Immundisolibacter sp.: one gene and its partner. Each later gene encodes a partner of the first gene's protein in a complex. Links are inferred from orthologs where the notes say so. Each region holds a gene or a part of one and is shown on either strand. Other genes may lie near its edges. The genes, in order: H5U26_RS12455 and dapF.

The links.
Region 2: the proteins of H5U26_RS12455 (region 1) and dapF are in contact, whole or in part, in a solved structure (PDB 5YGU), measured with the Escherichia coli proteins. The link is inferred for Immundisolibacter sp. from one-to-one orthologs.

The regions. Positions count from the first base shown.
Region 1 is NZ_JACIZD010000014.1:35,056-41,242, reverse strand. Bases 3,318-6,036 are described here. They hold H5U26_RS12455 (RNA pyrophosphohydrolase), read left to right. Parts: upstream 3,318-4,284; coding sequence 4,285-4,788; downstream 4,789-6,036. Other genes in these bases: H5U26_RS12445 (heme biosynthesis HemY N-terminal domain-containing protein), read left to right, coding at 5,800-6,036; H5U26_RS12450 (uroporphyrinogen-III C-methyltransferase), read left to right, coding at 4,913-5,803; H5U26_RS12460 (HAD family hydrolase), read right to left, coding at 3,505-4,173. Outside these bases: H5U26_RS12470 (peptidylprolyl isomerase), read right to left, coding at 1-1,041; LPS assembly protein LptD, read right to left, coding at 1,071-3,272; more of H5U26_RS12445, read left to right, coding at 6,037-6,187. UniProt on the Escherichia coli protein: Master regulator of 5'-end-dependent mRNA decay.
Region 2 is NZ_JACIZD010000027.1:630-6,851, forward strand. The notes cover bases 1-2,754. They hold dapF (diaminopimelate epimerase), read left to right. Parts: upstream 1-849; coding sequence 850-1,659; downstream 1,660-2,754. Other genes in these bases: H5U26_RS14810 (ATP-binding protein), read left to right, coding at 1-826; H5U26_RS14820 (DUF484 family protein), read left to right, coding at 1,656-2,324; H5U26_RS14825 (tyrosine recombinase XerC), read left to right, coding at 2,321-2,754. Outside these bases: more of H5U26_RS14825, read left to right, coding at 2,755-3,217; fumarate/nitrate reduction transcriptional regulator Fnr, read right to left, coding at 3,435-4,202; H5U26_RS14835 (MarC family protein), read right to left, coding at 4,282-4,866; H5U26_RS14840 (M90 family metallopeptidase), read right to left, coding at 4,863-5,648; H5U26_RS14845 (NAD(P)H-binding protein), read right to left, coding at 5,664-6,222. UniProt on the Escherichia coli protein: Involved in the succinylase branch of the L-lysine biosynthesis and in the biosynthesis of the pentapeptide incorporated in the peptidoglycan moiety. Catalyzes the stereoinversion of LL-2,6-diaminopimelate (L,L-DAP) to meso-diaminopimelate (meso-DAP).

The DNA of each region.
Region 1 (6,187 bases):
GGAGAATGCCGGAACCACTTCCTCGGCGCTGACCCAGCCCAGGTCGCCGCCCTTGACCGCCGAACCCGGATCGTCGGAATGGGTACGCGCCAGTTCATGGAAGTCCTCGCCGGCCAGGATGCGCTGGCGCAGGGATTCGATGCGCGCCCGTGCCTCCTCCTCGCGCCCGGCCTCGGCCTTGACCAGGATGTGTTCGACATGCGTCTGCTCGACCACATGACGGCCGCCGGCGGCATCGGACTCCAGCAGTTTCAGGATGTGAAAGCCGCTGGCGCTCGGAATCACGGCGCTGATGCCGCCGGGCGGCAGATCGCGCACCGCGGCCACGAACGGCGGCGGCAGCTCGTCGGCGTTGCGCCAGCCCAGATCGCCGCCTTCCAGGGCCTGCTGACCTTTGGATACCGCCACCGCGGTGCTGGCGAAATCGGCGCCTGCGATCAGCTCCGAATGCACCTGCTGTGCCTGGGCTTCGATGCTTCGCACTTGCTCCGGCGTCGGGTCCGGCGGCAGGGCAATCAGGATGTGCGCCAGGTGGTAGCGGCCGGCGGCGGTATCGCCGCCCTCGGCCAGGAAGCGCTCGACCTCGGCATCGGACACGTTGATGCGGGAAATGACTTCCTTCTGGCGCAGCTGGGTGATGCGCATCTCGCTGCGGATCTGCTCACGAAAATCCTCGAAGCTGCCGCCGTCGGCGACGACTGCCTCGCGCATCTGGGCCAGCGACAGATTGTTGCGGGCGGCGATGTTCTGCAGCGTGAAATTCAGTTCGTCGTCGCCGATGTTGATGCCGGCCTGGTCGGCCAGCTGCATCTGCAAGCGCCGCACTACCAGGTGCTCGAGCACCTGCCGCTCGAACTCCCGTCGCGGCGGCGTGGCCGTGCCCCGGCTGCGCAAATCCGCCAGGATGCGCTGCACCTCGCGCTCGAGTTCGCTCTGAACGATCACGTCCTTGTTGACGACCGCCACGACGCGGTCAAGGTTGGCCGCCGGTGCCGCCCACGGCAACACAACGGCGCACAGCACGGCGAGCAATCGTTTCACGTCAGGGTGCCTTGTCCGCAGGATCGCAATCAGAAGCCGTAGGCGTTGCGGTCGTAGCCGAACACGCCTTCGGTGAGCAGGTTTTCCACTTTGTTGCCGATGTTGGTCAGTCCCTTCAGTTCGAGCTCGAACATGATGGCGCTGGTGGTCTCGCCGCTGAGGTTGCGGATGTAGCGCCGGGTAACCACCCGCGCGCCCCAGCAGCAACTCTCATAACCCAGACCGACGAAGCTCTCGATGATCTTGGACTCCGGCAGCGAGTAGTAAGACCGGCCCACCAGCTGCCAGTTTCGGCCCAGCGGGACGACGCCCGACAGGTCGATCTGTTCCAGGCTGTCGGTGAGACCCGGCGCAGACAAGTTGGGCAGCTCCCGGCGCATGCGATAGGACGCATTCAGCAGCGTGCCGCCCGTGCCCCGGTAATGCAGGCCAAACACGGAACGCTGCGTGCTGCCGCTGTCCGGATCCCATTCCAGATCACCGCTGGCCGTCAATGCGCGTGTCAGGCGCGCCCATAGCTCGCCGACGATGGCCGACTCGCGGCTGTCCAGCGCTGGGCCCGGGCGCAGGCTGACCTGGCGATCCCGCAGGTAGCGAATCTGGCCGAGGCTCGCGCGCAGCATCTCGACCCCGCTGGTCCCGCTCAGGAAACGGCTGGTGACGGCCGCCGTGACCTGGTTGGCATCGCCCTGGCGATCCGGGCCAGAAAAGCGGTTGGTACGAAACAGCGACTGGAAGCTGAAATCCGTATCGCCGGTGTCGAACACGGGAATGTCGTCCTGGTCCCGCTGCGGGATGTACAGATAGAACAGCCGCGGTTCGAGCGTCTGCTGCGCGCTCACGCCCCACAGGTCGAGGTCACGCTCGAAAAACAGCCCGCTGTCCAGGCTGAGGATCGGCACCGAGCGGCTCGGCGCATCGTCCAGCCCCGGCAACTGGTCGTTCAGCTGGTACTGCGTGTAGCGAAAGCCGACCCGTGGCTCGATCCGAAACGCCGCCCGCTCCCACGGCAGGCTGATGCTGGGATACAGGTCCAGGCGCGTGCCATCGACCAGGTCCGGGTGGTCGTAGGCGGTGTACTCGCTGTCCAGTGCGTAATTCAGGCCACCGAACGTGAAGCCGGATGTGTTGAACATCAGCTGCGGCAGGCGCCGGTACGGCCGCGTGCCGCTGAGGGTCTGATAGGTCTCGACCTGCCCCATGACACGCCAGTTGTCACCGTTGTAGGTGGTGTTTGCCAGGCGCTGCAAGTGGGTGGTGCTTACATCGCTGATGCCGTTACCGAAGTCCTCGAAATAGGCGTCATCGGACACGCTGTTGTAGGTGAGGTAATGCGTCCAGCGCGGCGTGAAGGCGCCTGACTGGGACATGAACAGGGCGTTGCGGTTGCGGTCGGCAACCTTGTCGGACGGCAGGAAACTGCCGCCGATCTCGCCCTGCACGTCAGTGAACAGGTAGCGCCCCAGCCCCTCCATCATCAACCCGCGCTTGCTCATGTAGCGGGGGGTGATGGTGGCGTCGTAGTTGGGCGCCAGGTTCAGGTAGTACGGCGCCCGCAGCTCGAAACCGATTTCGTCGGAATTGCCGGCGCTTGGCGCCAGGAAACCCGACTTGCGCTTGTCGGAGAGCGGAAAGCTGAAATACGGGCTGTACAGGATCGGTATGCCCTTGAAGTCCAGCACCACGTTGCGCGCCGAGCCTTTGCCGGCGTCAAAATCCAGATCGACCTTGGTCGAGCGCACCGCCCAGTCGCGCTTGCCCGGCGGACAGGTGGTGTAGAAAGCGCCTTCCAGCGTATGCCGGCTGGCATCGCGGCGAATGATGCGCGTGGCGCGACCCCGCGCCCGCTTCTCGCGCAGCGCATAGCTGGCGTTCTCGATGGTGCCCTGGTCGGCGTCGATGTTGTAGGACAGGCTGCTGCCCTCGAGCATCATGCGGCTGTCGCCGAACACCACCGCGCCGGTGGCCACCGCCGCCTGGCTGTCGCGGTTGAACGTGACCTCGTCGGCGTTGAGCTGACGATCGCCCTTGACGATGGCCGCCTGGCCGCTGAGCAAAATATCCCCCGAGGGCTGGGCTTCCGACGAGTCGGCTACCACGTAGATCGGCTGACCGCTCGCCTTGGCCCGCGCCGCCACCGCCGGATCGGGACCGATGAACTCGAATGCGCTGCCGCACTGGGCATCGCTCGGCTGGCTCACCGCCGCCTGCCCGGCCACGCTCAGGAGCACTGCATAAAGCCCGACGACGGCCGTGCACGCCCGTCGAAAAACCGCTGAATTGGAGTAGCGCAACGTAAGTTAAGCCCAGGCGCGGACGGTTAACAAAACGCCCCGGCGGGTGCGGGGCGTTGCATGTTCGTGGGGCATTGCCGTGTGCCTGAACACCACGGCGGATCACCCACGAGCGGCGACGATGATAGCAGACCCCCAGCGGCGCCGGCCCGGCTGCCGCGCAGCACGCTCAGGGCACCCCGCGCAGGCTGATCTGCGACCAGCCACGGGCGGCGGCAATCGCCGTCAGTTGCGGGTCCGCATCCACCACGACCGGCACATCCACCTGCTCCAGCAGCGGCAGATCGTTGTGGGAATCGCTATAGAAATAGGTGTACGCACCGGCGTAGCCATAGCGGCTTTGCCAGGCCTTGAGGCGAGCCACCTTGCCGGCCTGAAAACAGGGCGGGTCCAGCGCGCGCCCGGTGAAACCTTCCGCGTCACGCTCCGGCTCGGTGGCGATCAACGCCGGCACGCCCAGCAGGCCGGCGATCGGCCCGGTCACGAAACGGTTAGTGGCCGTAATGATGACCGGCATGTGGCCATCGCGGCGGTGGCGCTCGATCAGGGCCCTCGCCCCCGGCGCCACCCGCGGGACGATCCACTCGGCCACGAAACGCTCGCGCAGCTCGAGCAGGCGCGCCAGGGGCAGCTCCCGCAACGGGCGCAGCGCAAAGGCCAGAAATTCGTGGATGTCCAGGTCGCCGGCCTTGTACAGGGCGTAATAGCGCGCGTTCTGGGCCTCGTAGGCGGGGCCGTCGACCAAGCCGGCGTCGGACAGATAGCGCCCCCACAGGTAGTCGCTATCGTCGGTCAGCAAGGTGTTGTCCAGATCGAACAGGGCAAGCGTGCGGGCCATTCGGGGCCGTTCCAGGTAGGGCTGCGTGCTAACATCGACCGCAAGTTTACAGTGCCGTGCCAAGGCTTCGGCCCTTGCCGGCAGCGTACGCAATAGCAGAAGGATCGCGCCATGATCGATGCGGAAGGCTTCCGGGCAAACGTCGGCATCATCCTGGTCAACGACGCTGGCCTCGTGTTCTGGGGCCGGCGCATCGGCCAGAACGCGTGGCAGTTCCCCCAGGGCGGCATCAAGCACCGAGAGTCGCCCGAACAGGCGCTGTATCGCGAGCTGCGGGAAGAGGTCGGCCTGACCTGTGAGGACGTGGAACTGCTGGGCGCCACCCAGGGCTGGCTGCGTTACATGATCCCGCGCCGCTATGTGCGGCGCGACCGGCCGCCGTGCATCGGCCAGAAACAGCTGTGGTACCTGCTGCGCCTGACCGCGGGCGAGGAGCGCATCCGCCTCGACGCCGATGGCACCCCGGAGTTCGATGCCTGGCGCTGGGTCGATTACTGGGCCCCGCTGACGCAGATCGTCAACTTCAAACGCGAGGTCTACCGCCTGGCGCTGGAGGAATTGGCGTGCCGGGTGCCGGCGCCGCCGCTCGCACACCCGCAGTCCCAGCGTGCCTGATTCAACGGCAGAACCGGCCGGGTCGCCGACCGCGGCGGACCCACCTGCGGCGGCGGGCGCAAAAGTCGGTCGGCCCGGGGGGCGATCGCGTGTTCCGCGGCTGCTGGGCGCCGTGTTGGTGCTCGTGGCGCTGGTCCTCGCCGGCGCGGGCGTGTGGTTGCGCATCTGGCTGCCGCTGCGGGCACAACTGGCCGAACAGGCTGCAAATCAGAGCGAACTGGCGCGGCGCCTGGATGCACTCGACGCCTGGCAGGCCACCGTGAACGACGACGTTGCCACCCTCGAAGCCCGCAGCCGCGACCTGGCAAGGCGCCTGGACCGGCTGGGTCCGGCGCAGCTCGCCGAATGGTCGCTGGCGGAAGTGGCGTATCTGCTGCGCGGTGCACAACGCTCGGCTGGGATGGATTACGACCCTGGGCGAGCCGCACTGGCACTTGGCCTGGCCAGTGCCAGTCTGGAGGCTGTCCCCCACAGCGACGACCTGCGCCGGGCGATCTCCAGTGCCCGCGCCGCATTGGAGAAGGTGCAGGTGCCGGACGTGAACGCGCTTGGCCAGGAACTGGCGCAGGTTGCCGCCGCCCTGCGCACCGCCGCCCTGCGGGAACCGGGCACGACGGCTGTCGCAGCCGCCCCGTCCGGCTGGCGCGGCACGGTGCAGCAGGTCTGGAATCAGCTGGGGGACATCATCGTGGTACAGCGCGTCGGCACGCCAGTGCAACCGCTGCTGCGACCGCAGGAACATGCGTATCTGCGACAGCAACTGGCCTTGAAGCTGACCGCCGCCGACTTCGCCCTGCACCGGCGCGATAGCCTCGCCCTGCAGTCAGAACTGGCCGACCTGCGCAGCTGGGCCGACGCGTATCTGGACACCAGCCAGCCGGCCACCGCCGAAGCCCTGGCCTCGCTGACCCGTCTGGCCGGCATCGACCTTCGCCCGCCGCTGCCGGATCTGTCCGGCCTCGATGAGCAACTCGAAGCGCTGCGCCGCGCCGTGAGCACGGACCGCATGCCATGAGGCGCCTGCTGTGGCTGCTGCTGGCGGCCGCGGCCGGCGTGCTGGCGGCCAGCGTGGTGGCCGGGCAACCGGGATACCTGCTGCTGGCGTGGGGGGATTGGCGGATCGAGATTCGCAGCCTGCTGCTGGCGCTGGTCCTCGCGCTGTTGCTGTTCGGCCTTCTGCACTGGCTGCTGGGCACCGCCTACCGGACCCGCCAGGCCTTGCTGCGGCGGCGACTCGGACGCCAGCTGCGCCGCCGTGAGCAGTCCGAAGCGGACCTCGCGGCGGGTGTCCTCGCGTTGCTCGAAGGCCGTTACCCGCAAGCGCAAAAACTGCTTCAGCGCAGCCGGCGCGCGGCAGCAGCGCCGGTCCTGCACGCCCTGGCGCTGGCTCATCTGGCAA
Region 2 (6,222 bases), on another replicon or contig:
CTTGGAGAACCTGTTGCCAGCGCCCCCTGCGCCTGTCGACTGGCAGGCGACCCTGGCGGCGCGCTGGCAGGTTTTGCCCGGCAAGCGGCGCGCGCTGGTGCCGATCGCCCACCCGCAGCGCCTGGACCTGGACGACCTGCAGGGCATCGACCGCGCCAAGGCGGCGCTGGATCGCAACACGCGCCAGTTCCTGGCCGGCGCGCCGGCCAATGACGCGCTGCTGTGGGGCAGTCGCGGCACCGGCAAGTCCTCGCTGGTCAAGGCGCTGCTGACGCGCCATGCGGCCGCGGGTCTGCGCCTGATCGAGGTCGACAAGGACCACCTGATCGACCTGCCGGACATCGCCGCCGCGACCGCCGGCCTGCCCTATCGCTTCGTCGTGTTCTGCGACGACCTGTCGTTTGGCAGTGACGAGCCGGCCTACAAGGCGCTCAAGGTGGCCCTCGACGGCTCGGTCAGTGGTGGACGCGAGCACCTGCTGATCTATGCCACCTCCAACCGCCGCCACCTGTTGCCCGAATATCAGGAAGAAAACGCCCTGACGCGCCACGTCGGCGAGGAGATCCATTTCGCCGAAGCGGTGGAGGAGAAAATCGCCCTGTCCGAGCGCTTCGGCCTGTGGCTGGCCTTTCACGCCTTCGACCAGGATCGCTATCTGGGCATTGCCCAGCACTGGCTGGAGCAACTGGGCTGCCGGGCACCGATCGAACAGTGGCGCGAGGAGGCCCTGCGCTGGGCGCTGAGCCGCGGCAGCCGCAGCGGGCGCAGCGCCTACCAGTTCGCCCGCGACTACGCCGGCCGGCTGGCGTTGGAGGCCGCGCCGTGAGCGCCGGGCTACGCTTCACGAAAATGCACGGCCTGGGCAATGACTTCGTGGTCATCGACGGCGTGCGCCAGGCGGTGGCCCTGAGCACGGCGCAGATTCGCGCGCTGGCGGACCGGCATTTCGGCGTCGGTTGCGACCAGGTGCTGCTGCTGGAAGCGCCGCGGCGCGCCGAGGCCGATTTCACCTACCGCATCTTCAACGCCGACGGCGGCGAGGTGGAGCACTGCGGCAACGGCGCCCGCTGCGCGGCGCGCTTCGTGCACGAACAGGGGCTGAGCGACAAAACGACGTTGAGCTTCGACACCCTGGGCGGCCCGGTGCACCCGCGCCTGCTCGGCGACGGCCAGGTCGAGGTGGAGATGGGCGTGCCCTGCTTCGAACCGGCGCGCATCCCGTTCGAGGCGCCCGCCGAGGCGCTCGATTACCCGCTGCAGGTGGCCGACCAGACGCTGACCATCGCAGCGCTGGCCATCGGCAACCCGCACGCCGTGCTGCGCGTGCCGGACGTGGACAGCGCGCCGGTCGGCACGCTCGGGCCGCTGATCGAGGCGCACGCCAGCTTTCCGCGCCGCGTCAACGTCGGCTTCCTGCAGGTCGTCGATCGCCGCGAGGGCCGGCTGCGCGTGTACGAGCGCGGCGCCGGCGAGACGCTGGCCTGCGGCACCGGCGCCTGCGCGGCGTTCGTCGCGGGCGTGCGCTGGGGCCTGTTCGATGCGCAGGCTCGCCTGCATCTGCCCGGCGGGGTGCTGGAGCTGGCCTGGGCCGGTCCGGGCACGCCGGTTTTCCTCACTGGCCCCGCTGTCACCGTGTTCGAGGGCACACTCGCCGCATGAAAAAATCCATCGCCAAACCCGCCGCCGACGCCGATCAGGTCGCCGCCTACCTGCTGCTGAACCCGGATTTCCTGGAAAGCCACCCGCAGGTGTTCGAGGCGCTGGACGTGCCCCACCCCACCGGCGGCGCCGTATCGCTGGTGGAGCGCCAGGTGGCGGTGCTGCGCGAGCGCAACCGGGCACTGACGGCGCGCCTGGATGCCGTCATCGAGGCCGCCCACCGGCACGACGACCAGTACCGCAAGCTGTTCGAGCTGGCGATCGCCCTGGCCGCCTGCCGCGACATCGCGGCGCTGCTGCATGCCCTGGCCACACACCTGCGGCGCGACTTCGGCACCGACGCGCTGCGCGTGCTGGCGCATACCGCCCCGGCGAGCGGTACGCCGCTTCTGGTCAGCGCGTTCGACCCCGCCCCTTTCACCGCGGACATCGAGCGCAGCAAGCCGCGCTGCCTGCCGCAGTCCGAGCTGCCCATCGTGCAGCCGTACCTGGACGCGCAGACCGTCTCGGCGGCCATCCTGCCGCTGGCCGCCGGAGCGGCTCCGGCCCTGCTGCTGCTCGGTTCCCATGATTCGGAGCGCTTCAGCCCGGAGCTGGGCACCCTGCTGCTGGAACGCCTGGCGCAGCTCACGGGCGCGCACTGGCACCGCCTGTCGGGCGCGTGAAGGCGGTCCCGAGCGTCGATGAGTTTCTGAGCGCGCTGGCCCTGCAGCGCCGGGCAAGTCCGCACACACTCAGCGCCTACCGGCGCGACCTGCTGCGCTGCGAAGGGCTGCTGCCGGCGCTGGGTGCCACTAGCCTTGCTGGCCTCACGCCGCCCCAGGTGCGCCGCCTGATCGGCATGCTGGCGCGCGAGGGCCTGGCCGGGCGCAGCATCGCCCGCCTGTTGGCGGCGCTGCGGGCGTATTACCGGCCGCTGCTGGACGCCGGCTGCCTGCCGGCCGATCCGACCGCCGGCATTGCGGCGCCCAAAAGCCCGCGCCGCCTGCCGGCAACGCTGGACGCCGACCATCTGGCGCGCCTGCTCGACTTTGCCGGCGAGGACCCGCTGGCCCGTCGCGACCGGGCGCTGTTCGAGCTGCTGTACTCGTCCGGCCTGCGCCTGGCCGAGGTGGTGGCGCTGGACCGGGCGGATCTCGATCTTGCCGACGCCAGCGCGCGGGTCACCGGCAAGGGCAGCAAGACGCGCATCGTGCCGGTCGGCAGCCGGGCGCGGGACGCCCTGAGCGACTGGCTCACCCTGCGCGCGACCCTGGCCGCAGACTGTCCGGCGCTGTTCGTCAGCCGCCACGGCGCACGCCTGTCGCCGCGGACCGTCCAGCAGCGCCTGCGTTACTGGGCCGACCGCCAGGGTATCGACCGGCGGGTGTACCCGCACCTGCTGCGCCACTCCTGCGCCAGCCATCTGCTGGAATCGTCCGGCGACCTGCGCGCGGTGCAGGAACTGCTGGGCCACGCCAGCCTGGCGACCACACAGATTTATACGCACGTGGATTTTCAGTACCTGGCGCGCGTGTACGACGCGGCGCACCCGCGGGCCCGCCGCAAAGCCCCCTGACCGGGTGCGGCGCCCTGTAGGAAATGGCACTCGGTGGGAGCGGCGCCCCCGCCGCGAATCTGTCACAGGTTCGGCCCGGGGGCGGGCCTCCAACGGGGGTTTTTCCAGTGAAGATTCGGCCCGAGGCGGGCCTCCCACAGCACTTGGCTTGAGGGTGGGAGCGGCGCCCCGCCGCGAAGCTGCCGCAGATTCGGCCCGAGGGCGGGCCTCCCACGGGTCAGGAAACCCGGCTCTGGTCGTTTGCCGACAGCTGGCCTGAGAAGGCCGCCAGCGCACTGCTGTTGGTGATGCGCACCAGACGACCGTCGACATGCACCAGCCCATCGCGCTGCAGCTTGCCGAAGGCACGGCTTACCGTTTCGGCCGCCAGGCGCAAATACGCGGCGATGTCCTGGCGTGACATGGGCAGGTTGAATTCGGTCGCCGAGAAGCCGCGCTGGGCGTAGCGCTGCGACAGATCGAGCAGCAGCAGCGCCAGGCGTCGCTCCGGCGAATGGTCGCCCAGGGTCAGCAGCTGTTGCTCCTTGCCGGCGATCTCGCGGCTCATCAGGCGCATCAGTTGATGCTGCAGGGCCGGCACGCGGGCCGCCGCGTGTTCCAGCAGATCGAACGGCACCTCGCACACGCCGGCCAGCTGCAGGGCCTGGGCGGTGACTTGATGCCGGTGCTCGATCATGCCGTCCAGGCCAATCACCTCGCCGGGCAGGTGAAAGCCGATGATCTGCTCGCTGCCGTCCGCACCCAGGATGTAGGTCTTGACCGCGCCACTGCGCGGCACGTAGATGGCCCGGAATGGCTCGTCGGCCCGAAACAGTATCCTGCCCCGAGTGAACGGGCGGGTGCGGGATACGATGCGCTCCAGCTCGGCCACATCGGCATCACTCATGCCGTAGGGCAGGCAAAGGTCATGCAGATTGCAGGTGCTGCAGGCAGCCTTGAGGCCACTGAGCGTGACGACGTTTGCCGCGGGGGAGTCGGCTGTCATGCGGTCCAGCGTGATGTGGGAAAACGTGTGTGAAACCTATCACAAACAGTGTTCATGGTCGTTTGTGGTGCGCAGCGTCTCAGGCCAGAAAGTGCCGCACGCCCTCCAGCATCATGTTCACCGAGACCAGGTTCAGCAGCAGGCCGGTCAACTTTTCCAGGGCGTTGAGGCCGCGCGGCCCAAGTGACTGGGCGATGCGTCGCCCCGGCAGAAACGTGACCAGGGTGACCAGCATGGCCCCCAGCAGGCCCAGCGCGAGCAGCCCCAGCGGCACCTGCTGCTGGGTCCGCAGCAGGATGACGGTGGCGATGGCCGCCGGCCCGGCAATCGCCGGCACGGCGATCGGCACCAGCAATGGGTCGGCTGCGTAGCCGTCCTGGAAGGCGCCCTGCGGGCCGCCGTAAATCATGCGCAGCGACAGCAGAAACAGGATCACCCCGCCGCCGATGTGCAGCGCCGGCTCGGTGATGCCGAAGGCACGCAGCAGGCCCGCGCCGCCCCAGCCGAGCAGCAGCAGCACGCCGAACGCGAACAGGGACTCGCGCAGCACGGCGCGCCGGTAGGCGGCAGCGTCGAGCCGCCCCAGGGCCGCCAGCACCAGTGGCAGGTTGCCGAACGGGTCGGTGACCAGCACCAGCAGCAGGATCTGTTCCGGCAGGCTCACGGCGGCTCGGCCAGCGCCGGCCAGTGCGCGGCCGGATCCTGGCGGTAGAACAGCGCCAGTTGCGCGTAGACGGCCGGGTAGCCGCGCTGCAGGCCGGGCGGATCGTCAAAGAACATCTCGCTCGCCACGGCGAAGAACTCGGCCGGTGACTGGGCGGCATACGGGTCGAGCACGGTGCGCAGGTGGCGCAGCGCACGCCGACCGAGGTGTCGGTAGGCGGCGGAAAAGGCGGCTGTCCAGGCGGCCGGATCCATGCCCGGGTGCAGGGGCGGATGGCCATTGGTGTCGCCATCGAGCTGGTCGAGCTTGTGCGCGCATTCGTGAATGACGACGTTGTGGCCGTGGCCCTGCCCGCCGGCCGCGACCTCGGCCAGGGACAGGATCAGCGGCCCGGCGGCCCAGGACTCGCCGCTGCGCCAGTCCTCGACCTGGTGCACCACGCCGGCTTCGTCCACCTCCTCGAAGCGGCTGCGAAACTCGTCCGGGTACAGCACCAGCGCATGCCAGCCGCGGTACCAGTCAAGGCCCAGATTCAGCACCGGCAGCGCCGCCTGCAGGGCGATGGCCAGCGCCTGTGGGCGGTCGATGGTGGCCTGGTCAACCGGCTCCAGAACCTTGGCCGCCAGAAAGTCGAGCGCAAGCTGCTGCAGCCGCTGCCGATCGGCCTGCGGCCAGTGGGCCAGCACCGGCACGCGGGCGAAGGCGGCAGGCCAGTCCTGCGCCACCTCCAGTGCCGGTGCCCTGCGGCGCCCGGCCAGCCAATCGCGCCAGCGCGCGAGCATGCGCGCCCTGCGGCCCTAGCCGGCCAATGCGGCCAGTTTGGCGGCCAGCTCGGCGTCGCTGTCGTGGCCGGCCTCGCCCCAGAACACGCTCAGTTCGCGCCTGCCGACCGCCGGATGGGTGACGCAGGCCAGCATCACGCGCGCCAGATCGGCGCGGGCAATCTGGTAGCGCATCTGCAGCGGCCAGTCTTGGGCTGTGATGGTCAGCGCGTGGGCACCGCCGGGTTTGTCGTTCAGGATGCCGGCGCGCACGATGGTCCAGTCCAGGCCGCTTTTTTTCAGGTACTCGCCCTTGTCCAGCGAGTGGTCGCGCAGGCCCGGCTTGACCCGGTTCAGGATCGCCATGGCGGTGGAGGGTTCCGTCAGGCCAATCGTCGACAGCAGCACCAGCCGGCCCTTGAAGCCGCGCTGCTTGCACGCTTCCACGGTGTTGACCAGGCCGCCGTACATGACGGCGCGGATTTTTTCGCGGCTGGCGAACATGCCGCGCCCGGCGATGCCGCCGGTGATGTCCACCGTGAACACGATGCCGGCCCAGTCCGGATCGATGGCCTGCGCCAGCGTCTCCGGGCGC